DNA from 2 places in the Bacillus sp. SRL543 genome. Region 2 is predicted to be linked to the other one. Evidence: predicted binding sites of a transcription regulator. Region 2 holds the regulator's gene; the other holds the start of a gene.
The links. Region 2 encodes Rex, which represses fermentation and respiration genes when NADH is low (regulators of the CRP and FNR family bind a similar motif). Its sites were predicted from a motif close to TTGTGAAATATTTCACAA; they were not measured.
Positions count from the first base shown of each region.

Region 1: AC4E8B_RS02870 (L-lactate dehydrogenase) is a predicted target of Rex. The motif match lies at 2,559-2,576, and genes of this name have one in related genera.

Region 1 is NZ_OZ481794.1:533,187-538,348, reverse strand. Features, by position in the region: gene AC4E8B_RS02900 (hypothetical protein) at 1-489, shown strand, start outside; gene AC4E8B_RS02895 (hypothetical protein) at 516-770, opposite strand; gene AC4E8B_RS02890 (GNAT family N-acetyltransferase) at 775-1,323, opposite strand; gene AC4E8B_RS02885 (DUF1801 domain-containing protein) at 1,344-1,766, opposite strand; gene AC4E8B_RS02880 (YfhE family protein) at 1,894-2,052, opposite strand; gene AC4E8B_RS02875 (hypothetical protein) at 2,170-2,493, shown strand; gene AC4E8B_RS02870 (L-lactate dehydrogenase) at 2,698-3,645, shown strand; gene AC4E8B_RS02865 (hypothetical protein) at 3,698-3,835, opposite strand; gene AC4E8B_RS02860 (2OG-Fe(II) oxygenase) at 3,961-4,674, shown strand; gene AC4E8B_RS02855 (SPL family radical SAM protein) at 4,686-5,162, shown strand, end outside.
Region 2 is NZ_OZ481794.1:306,910-312,071, forward strand. Features, by position in the region: gene AC4E8B_RS01785 (ABC-F family ATP-binding cassette domain-containing protein) at 282-2,201, opposite strand; gene moaC (cyclic pyranopterin monophosphate synthase MoaC) at 2,343-2,825, shown strand; gene AC4E8B_RS01795 (redox-sensing transcriptional repressor Rex) at 2,867-3,535, shown strand; gene AC4E8B_RS01800 (twin-arginine translocase TatA/TatE family subunit) at 3,638-3,817, shown strand; gene tatC (twin-arginine translocase subunit TatC) at 3,836-4,591, shown strand; gene AC4E8B_RS01810 (YdiK family protein) at 4,612-4,824, opposite strand; gene AC4E8B_RS01815 (CPBP family intramembrane glutamic endopeptidase) at 4,825-5,162, opposite strand, start outside.

The sequences.
Region 1 (5,162 bases), 230 kb from region 2:
AAGGAAATGGAGCCAATCACGAAAAATACTAAACCCTATCAGTATATAAAATGGGGAACGCTATATGCTTTTTTCCTTATGGCAGGGTTCCTCTTGCTCCTGCTCACAACAGATTGGTTTGACCCAGCCTTCCTCAGTGCTGCTTATATATTCCTGGCGATTGCCAGCTTCATCCGCCAGCCGCAAAATCTCTTTATCATGAAGGACGGCATCATATTGCACGGAAGATTTTACAGCCAGAGCGAAATCCGCTCTTATGAAACAGAGAAAATTGTCCGCTGGCATCCTCTTTACGGGCTGGACTCCCGCGCAGACAATGGCTATCAATTAAAGCTCAAGGTGAAGAATCGTTTGTTTCAGCCAGGTCTCATTGCTGTGCCGGACAAAAAGCACTTAACAGCAATAGAAAATCTGCTTGAAAATATGGGAATAGAAAGAATCAGTTCAAGTGAATATGAAGGAAAAAAAGAATCCTCCAGCAGGGCATAATGCTGGAGGATTCTTTATGGTTCCTGTCACCGGACACTCTTTTTCCACATCATCACTGCTCCAAACAGGCAGGCGCCGGCTGCGAAGGTCACAGCTGCTGACCAGGGGGAAGGCGCCGGCCCAAATGCAGCCGAGGCCGGTGCTGAGGCAGCTTCATCCCAGGCCTTGTCCATATCAGGTACATAGTTTTTCGTTATGATATAGCCTTTGACAATAAAATAAGCAGCAAAAATCAGATGGCATGACGCTGATAGGATACATGCCTTTATAGCCAGCTTCATCGCTTCATCTCTCCTCATCTTGATTTTCCTGCTGCATAAATGCTGAGCTATAATCATCCCACCCATACACACAAAGCTCCTGCTCCCGGCCGGTGCCGATTTTCATTGTGAGAGCATCCTTCAGCAGTCTTGCACCCGTATGTTCATAAAAGCGGCAGGCATCATTTTCCTTCAGCACTTTGACGACAGCAGAACCTATTCCCTCTTTTTGAAAAGCATGAAAAAGCTCATGCAGAAGTGCCTTTCCAAGGCCAGTTCCCTGATGCTCTTCAAGCACATAAAGACAGGTGACATTCCCCTTAAAGCCCTCATACTCGCCTGTTTCCTCCCGGCTGCCGTCCGCAAAGCCAACTATCCCGCCATTTTCCTCTGCCACAAGTACGATGTTCCCGGATTTTGCTATATTCCTGTGCCACAGCTCGGTCCTGCTTTCCACGGAAAGGGCTGCAAGATATTCATCATCAATAATGCCTTTATATGCAGTCCTCCACGTTTCCACATGGACTTTGGCGATTCCTTCTGCATCCTGGTCCTCTGCTCTCCTGATTTTCAATCCGATTCCCCCCTTGTCTGTTATGCTTCTGGGTAGGTGTCCCTTAGAAATTGCATCGATTGGAGAATTAGCTTCCTTAAAACGGCTTCATCGACATCTGCCAGCTTATTTATGTACACACAGGCCTTGCCTGCTGTATGCTTGCCAAACCGTTCAAGCAGCTCCCCTCTTTTGCTGTCCCCAGTGGCAAAATACAGGCTGATCTTCGCCTTCCTCGGTGAAAAGCCGACAAGCGGGGCATCTCCTTCGTGGCCGGTTTCATACTTATAATGATAGGAACCGAACCCGATAATACTGTCCCCCCACATCTTTGCCTTGAATCCGCTCGTTTCTTCAAAAATCTCTATCAGTCTGTATGCATCTTCCCGTTTCTTTGGATTATCCACATTTTCAATGAACTCTTCTACACTCTTATCATTCTCTTTCGTCTTTTGCTCGTACATCATTTCCCTCCTAATGTCCCTATATTTATTAATGTACATTTCTACAAGAGGAGATAATCTCCTTCCTGAAAATGCTTATCAAAATACAAAAGGCCCCGCCGGCAGCCGGCAGGGCCTTACCTTTTCATTATTCACTTGAAGAATTGTTGCTGGATTCGGAGTCTTTCTTCTTTTCAGCTTTATAGGCTTTCTTGAAATCACTGCTGTAGTTCACTTCCTGGGTATCGGAGAGCCCGTTATTCTGCTCTGTGTTAAATCCTTTGTAAGGTGCTTTCTTGTCTGCCATTTTAGCATTCTCCTTTCCAATTTATATTCATTATTCTTTTACCCTCCGGACATTCCTGCAAACGGAAAGTTTAGAATCCCCCTCTAATTAGGTAAACAGAGAACAGAGGTGATGAAGATGACATTGAAAAAGATAGGAACGCTTCCCGAATTGGTGAAGGCGGCAGAAAATGCGGCCGATGCCCGTTTATACATCAGCCAGGAGGAATCCTCTCATCCAGGTGCTGTTCTCGGAGACGAAGACAGTCCCAGCGGCTCCTCGATGGGTCTGGAGCTTAGTCTCCTTCTCCAGACTGGCTCTGAACAGCTTTACTACAGCAATAAATACGATGAAGAGGACCTTTATGAAGCCGATCTTGGTTTCCTGGAAGGATTGAAGAAGCATACAGATTATACCCTCCTCTCCCCCTCAGATTTCAGGAAAAGGCTGGACCGGGCTTAATAATAGGCTCGAATCAGCTGTTTTAGCGGTTATGACATGATCATAACCGTTATTTCCGGGTGTGTTTGTGAATCTTTTCACAAAACTGCAACAGAGTTTGTGATTTATTTCACATTTTTAATATATAATAAAAGTATCTTAAATATCCGCCTCGCGAAATATAAGCAGACATATGACTTTTACAATTGAAGGGAGAAATTCAGGATGAAAACAAATAAAGTGAACAGGGTTGTTGTAATCGGCACTGGAGCTGTGGGCTGCAGCTATGCATACTCAATGGTCAACCAGGGTGCAGCAGAAGAAATTGTCCTGATTGATGTAAACGAAGCTAAGGCCGAAGGTGAAGCAATGGACCTTAATCACGGGATGCCGTTTGCACCTTCACCAGTCAGGCTGTGGAACGGAACTTATGACGACTGCAGGGAAGCTGATCTTGTTGTCATCACTGCAGGCCTGCCTCAAAAGCCAGGCGAAACCAGGCTTGACCTTGCAGCGAAGAACACCGGCATTTTCAAAACTATTGTCAAGCAGGTTATGGCGAGCGGCTTTGATGGCATTTTCCTGGTCGCAACAAATCCGGTTGACATCCTGACATATGTGACGTGGAAAGAATCCGGCCTCCCGAAGGAAAGAGTCATCGGATCCGGCACCGTCCTTGATTCAGCAAGGCTGCGCTTTAAGCTGGGCGAGTATTTCAAAGTGGATACAAGGAATGTCCATGCAGCCATCATCGGCGAACATGGAGATACGGAATTCCCTGTTTGGAGCCATAGCAGCATTGGCATTGAATCTCTTGGCAGCTTTTTGAAGCGCAAAGAAGACGTGAACCCGGACTGTCTTGAAAAAATATTCGTCAATGTACGTGATGCAGCCTACGATATCATTCAAAGAAAAGGTGCGACCTATTATGGGATCGGAATGTCGCTGGCCAGGATTACGAAAGCAATCCTCCATAACGAAAATTGCATCCTGACCATTTCTGCTTATTTGGACGGCGAATATGGAGAAAAAGACCTTTATATAGGTGTTCCCGCCATCATCAACCGGGAAGGCATCCGTGAAATAATTGAAATCGACCTGAATGAAAAAGAAAAAGAGCAGTTCAGCACCTCTGCGAAAGTATTGAAGGAGATTATGGCCAATACACTTTAATCAGAATGACGGAAGCCGGATGTGCCCCATGCTGGCTTCTTCTCTTTTGGAATCATTCTGCCTGCTCTTCTTCCTTCTTACCTTCTTTAAGCAATTCAATAATTTCCTGATTTTGTTTCACTGTCTTCCTCAGATTCACCTCAATGGACAACAGTGAGATAATAGCGGCAATCATGATTAATAGGCCCATCAGATCCCTCCTTCCATAATATCATGTTAGATACCCTTTATTTACCATATTATAACTCATTCTTAATACAAGACTTTGCAAATAATAGACCATATCATTAGAGATGAGATGAAGGAGGCCACAGCATGGACAGCGAAATGGGCAAAAAAGTAAGCACACTTGATTGGGAGGTACTTCATCAATCTTTGGATGAGGATGGATTTGTAAAATTAGGCACCCTCCTATCCCCTGCGCAATGTGAATCTGTTATCGAAATGTATCATGAGGAAAGCCTTTATCGAAGCACCATCAATATGGAACGCTACCGTTTTGGGAAAGGTGAATACAAGTACTTCGCGGATCCGCTTCCCCCTCTTTTGCAGGAGCTGCGCACGGCTTTTTACCCTGAACTTGCGAAAGCTGCCAACCGCTGGCTTGTTATGCTTGGCAAACAGCCGGCCTATCCCGGCACATTGGAGGAATTCCTGGAAGAGTGCAGGCAGCATGGCCAGGAACGGACAACCCCGCTTATTTTGAAATATGAGCAGGGGGGCTACAACTGCCTGCACCAGGATCTTTACGGAGATGTGTTTTTTCCTTTCCAGGTATTATTTACATTGAGCAGAAGAGGGCAAGACTACACCGGCGGTGAATCTCTTCTCTTCGAACAGCGGCCAAGGGCGCAAAGCCGGGGTCATGTGATTACGCTCGAACAGGGCGAGGCATTGATTTTCCCAACAAGCAGCAGGCCGGTCCAGGGGAAAAGAGGCTATTACAAGAACACTGTCCGCCACGGTGTCAGTACACTCTCCTCAGGTACCAGGTATGGATTGGGAATCATCTTCCATAATGCAAAATAAGGATGATTAAAATGAAAGCGAATATAGCTTATAAAACACCCAGAACGATTTTGACAAAAGGCACCGGGTTCCTTTCCGGCTACAGCCACTCGCTTAACCCTTATACAGGCTGTGCCTTCGGCTGCTCTTACTGCTATGTCAGGGAAATGCCCGTCTCCATCTTCCGCAGCGAAGAATGGGGCAGCTGGGTCGACGTAAAGCAGGGTGCCGCAGAACTGCTGGACAAAGAAATAACAAGAGCCAAAAAGAAAGGGCCAGTGACCATTTTCATGTCTTCCAGCACAGATCCCTATCAGCCGGCTGAGCATTCAGAAAGGATCACCCGCTCCCTCCTTGAAGCAATGGCAGAAAACCAGCCGGATTTCTTGTTTGTCCAAACTAGAAGCCCCCTTGCTGCACGGGATGCTGATCTGTTTCAAAAGCTTGGAGAAAAGGTGCGGATCAGCATGACAGTCGAAACGGACAGCGAGACAATTAGAAAGCATTTC
Region 2 (5,162 bases):
CAGGGGCTAAGCCGGCTTTTTTTAAATTAAAAACCTCCATATCACTTTATCAACAGATTCAACTTTCTGAATCTATCGCCAACTGCCACAACCTGTGGATAACTAATCGGAAATATGTTAAAACTGTGTATAATGTGGATAAAAACATCTTTAATTGTGGATAATGTGGAAAAGCCTGTGGAATACAGTTAAATATACACTCTGTCTGTGAATAAAATTGTGAATAACATAAATAAAGAACCAGGCTGTGGACGCCTGGTTCTGTTGATTAAAATGAAAGCCTATTCAGCAAGCTCAGCCCATTCTTCCATGAGCAGTTCGAGTTCTTCTTTAGCCTCACTGTTGTTCTTAGTGATGGCTAAAACTTTTTCATGGTCCTGATAGATTTCTGGCTCGCAAAGCTGCTGTTCATAATCTTCAATGGATGATTCCAGCTGTTCGATCCGTGTTTCGATCTCTTCAAGCCTTCGCATTTTCTGCCTTTCAAGCTTCTTTGTTTCTTTATCCTGCATATATGACTGCTTATCTGTTTTTAGAGGTGCAGCAGTCTCTATTTTGATTGTCTCCAAGGCCAGAAGCTCAGCCTGCTCCTGCTTTTTATCGACATAATAGTCATAATCCCCGAGGAATTCGGTTGCTCCGCTGTTTTCCAGCTCTAATACTTTGGACGCAATCCGGTTGATAAAATAGCGGTCATGAGATACAAATAAGATGGTGCCCGGATAATCTATCAGGGCATTTTCAAGTATTTCCTTGCTGTCGAGATCCAGATGGTTTGTCGGTTCGTCAAGGATCAGGACGTTGGCTTTCTGCATCATCAGCTTCGCCAGGGCGAGCCTGGCTTTTTCGCCTCCGCTCAAAGCGGAAACAGGCTTCAGGACATCGTCGCCTGAGAAAAGGAAATTGCCGAGTACGGTGCGGATTTCTTTTTCATTGTGGAGCGGATATTCATCCCATAATTCATTCAGGACGCGTTTGTTGGACTTCAGCTCAGCCTGCTCCTGGTCATAGTAGCCAATCTCTACGTTTGATCCATAATCGATTTTGCCGCCGATTGCCGGCAGTTTTTGAATGATGGTCTTCAGCAGGGTGGACTTCCCGACGCCATTTGGCCCAACGAGTGCGGCACTGTCTCCACGGGACATCCGGAAAGAGATATTTTCAGAAACCTTATTCCCATCATATCCGACCTCAAGGGAATTGACCTTCAATACATCATTGCCGGTCTGCTTTGAAATATCGAAGCTGAAAGCGGCTGATTTTTCATCGCCGAGCGGCCTGTCCAGCAGCTCCATCCTTTCAAGCTTCTTCCTCCGGCTCTGCGCCCGCTTGGTTGTAGAGGCGCGTGCCAGGTTTCGCTGTATAAAGTCCTGCAGCTTGGCCACTTCTTCCTGCTGCTTCTCAAACTGGCGCATATCCCTTTCATAGTTCTCGGCTTTTTTCTCCAAATAGTAGCTGTAGTTGCCAGGGAATTTGGAGATCTGCTGACGGGTTATTTCATATACTTGTGTGACGACCTTATCAAGGAAGTACCGGTCATGGGAAACGATGAGTATGGCTCCCTCATAGCCCTGCAGATATTGCTCCAGCCACGATAGGGTTTCAATGTCCAGATGGTTGGTTGGCTCGTCCAGGATCAGGATATCAGGCTTGGTCAGCAGCAATTTGGCCAGTGCCAGCCTTGTTTTTTGCCCGCCGCTGAGGACTGATATGCTTGTATCATAACTAAAGGAATGAAAATTCAGCCCGTGCAGGATAGAGCGGATATCGGCCTCATACTGATACCCTCCCTGTTCCTTGAACTGCACCTGCAGCAGATCATATTCTTTAAGGATCTTCTCGTAGGAGGCAGGATCATTAAATATGCCGGGATCTGCCATACTTTGTTCCAGCCGGCGTAGCTCGGCTTCCATCTCCCGGAGGCCCTTGAAGACTGAAAGCATTTCATCCCATATGGAAAGGGCTGATTCAAGCCCTGTATTCTGTGCAAGATAGCCTATGGAAACATCCTTCGGCTTGATGATTTCGCCAGAGTCATGGGACATATGCCCCGCTATTATTTTCAGCAGCGTCGATTTGCCAGCCCCGTTCCTGCCTACCAGGGCGATCCGGTCGCGCGTTTGCACCTCAAGCTTTATATTCGATAAAATCAAGTCAGCGCCAAAGTACTTTGACAGCTGATTAACTTGAAGTAAAATCATTGTTCTCACCTCTGTATTCTAAAGGTTAGTGTATCGCATTCAATCCCTCACAGCAATAAGATGAAATTTGTGAAACATCAAACAATATTGCTTACATACCCATTTAAAATAGTGTATGATTCTGTAGAGAGGTGTTTATGAATGTCAGAGTTCACACATTTTAATGAAGAGGGCAGAGCCCGCATGGTGGATGTCAGCAGCAAGCCCGAAAGTGTCCGGACTGCATCCGCCCACTCAAGTATAACGGTTAATAGTGAAATATACGAAAAAATAACCGGCAACAGCATGAAAAAAGGCGATGTTTTGGCAGTGGCCCAGGTAGCTGGCATCATGGCCGCCAAAAAGACGTGGGAAATCATTCCTATGTGCCATCCCATTCCGCTGACCGGCATCGATATTTCTTTTGGATGGGAAAAAACAGAAGAAGATTACCGGCTGAATATTTCTGCCCAGGTGAGGACCAAAGGATCCACTGGAGTTGAAATGGAAGCGCTGACATCAGCAAGTGCCTGTGCGCTGACGGTCTATGATATGTGCAAGGCGCTTGATAAGGGAATGATCATCGGCCAGACCTATCTTGTTGAAAAGACGGGCGGAAAAAATGGGGACTTCAAAAAAGAATAGCAGACAAATACAATAGAAATCAGCAGGGTGGGGGAAAAGCTATGTCAAATGAAGCCATAAAAATACCGCAGGCAACGGCAAAAAGACTGCCGCTGTATTATCGATTCTTAAAAAATCTCCACTCTTCAGGGAAACAGAGAGTGTCCTCGGCGGAGCTCAGTGAAGCTGTGAAGGTGGATTCTGCTACTATCAGAAGAGATTTTTCTTACTTTGGTGCGCTTGGGAAAAAAGGCTATGGCTATAATGTTAACTATCTGCTGTCTTTTTTCCGAAAGACGCTGGACCAGGATGAAGTGACAAAGGTTGCCCTCATCGGGGTCGGCAATCTGGGGACTGCCTTTTTAAACTATAACTTCCTGAAAAATAATAATACAAAGATTGAAGCGGCATTTGATGTCGATGCTGGAAAAGTAGGGACAGATATTGGCGGGGTGCCTGTTTTCCATATGGATGATCTGGAAAGAATATCTGAAGAGCATGCTATTAAAGTCGCCATTCTGACAGTTCCGGCGCCTGTTGCCCAGGCTATAACGGACAGGCTTGTAAAGGGAAGCATCAAGGGAATACTCAATTTTACACCAGCAAGGCTTACAGTTCCTTCTGCCATCAGAGTACATCATATCGACCTGGCTGTGGAACTGCAGTCGCTTGTCTATTTCCTGAAGCATTATCCGATGGAAGTCATGCAGGGAGCAGAAGCAGAAGAGTAAGATTCCGGAATGTGACAATTAAAGCAAAGTTAGCATTACGGATAGAATTATACAGGCGTTAGTGGTATCATCAATATGATAGATAAAGGGAGGTGAGGCGCAATGATGAATTTAGGAATGGGAAGCCTCTTGCTTATTGTTTTTGTCGCTTTGCTGATTTTCGGACCGAAGAAACTGCCTGAGCTTGGAAAAGCTGCCGGCAATACCCTTCGTGAATTCAAATCCGCTACCAAAGGGCTTATGAATGACGAAGATGATGAGAAGAAAAAAGAAGTTAAGTAACATAAGGATGTTTTATGTATGAGTCATAAAGATATGACAATTTACGAACATATAGGCGAATTAAGAAAACGGCTTGTCATGACAGTCGTTTTCTTGTTCTGCGCGATGATTTTAGGCTTTTTCCTTGCCGAACCCCTGATCGTGTACCTGCAGGGTGCCGACGAAGCGAAGGACCTGACGATGAATGCATTCCGCCTGACAGATCCCGTGAAGATCTATATGCAGTTTGCCTTTATCATAGCCTTTGTCCTGACGTCTCCGGTTATCCTTTATCAATTCTGGGCGTTCATCAGTCCGGGACTATATGAAAAGGAACGGAAGGTCACACTGAGCTATATTCCTGTATCTGTGATACTGTTCATCAGCGGAGTGTCATTTTCATATTTTGTTCTTTTTCCGTTTGTTGTGGACTTTATGACCCGGATTGCGGACAGGCTTGATATCAATCAGGTGATTGGGATCAATGAGTATTTTCAGTTCCTGTTCCAGCTGACGATTCCATTCGGGATCCTTTTTCAGCTTCCTGTTGTCATCATGTTCCTGACCAGGCTTGGCATTGTCACACCGATGTTCCTGTCGAGCATCCGGAAATATGCGTATTTTGTGCTCCTTGTCATTGCGGCGTTCATTACGCCGCCTGAGCTGCTGTCGCATATGATGGTAACAGTGCCGCTTCTGCTTTTGTATGAATTGAGCATTTTCATCTCCAGGTTTTCGTATAAGAAAGTGCTGGAGGCCGAAGAGACGCAGGCAAAAGAAATGGAAGCCAAATAAAAATGAGCCTCATTCCAGGCTCATTTTTTTTGGTTATTTTTAATTTGTTTGATCTTATAGTGAAAGGCAATCATCCGAAGGCCTGATCCAAAGTCAAAAGTTGCCAGAAGCACGAGCAGATACGTAAAAAATCCCCATTCGCCGGTTTCACTGATATTCTGGATTGCGAAGTAAGTGAACAGCACGCCCAGGAATATATAGATGAACCCGGAAAACAATGGTGACTGCCTCATTTAAAGTCCCCCAATAAAGCTTTGAATTTGTTCCATTTCATTAATCCACTTTTGTATTTTATCCTGATTCATTTGAATGATGACTACCAATGTATTCATCGACACATGCGCAAAAATCGGGACAAGGATCCGCTTGGTCCGCACATACAGGAACGCAAATGTGAAGCCCATTGCAGAATACAGGAGCACATGCTCAGGCTCAAAATGCGCAAACGCAAAAATCACCGAGCTGATCAGGGCCGCTAGGAAGAAGTTCATCCTTTTGTAAAGGGCGCCGAAAATGACCTTCCGGAAGACGATTTCCTCCAGGATCGGGCCGATGATGCTGCTGACAATCA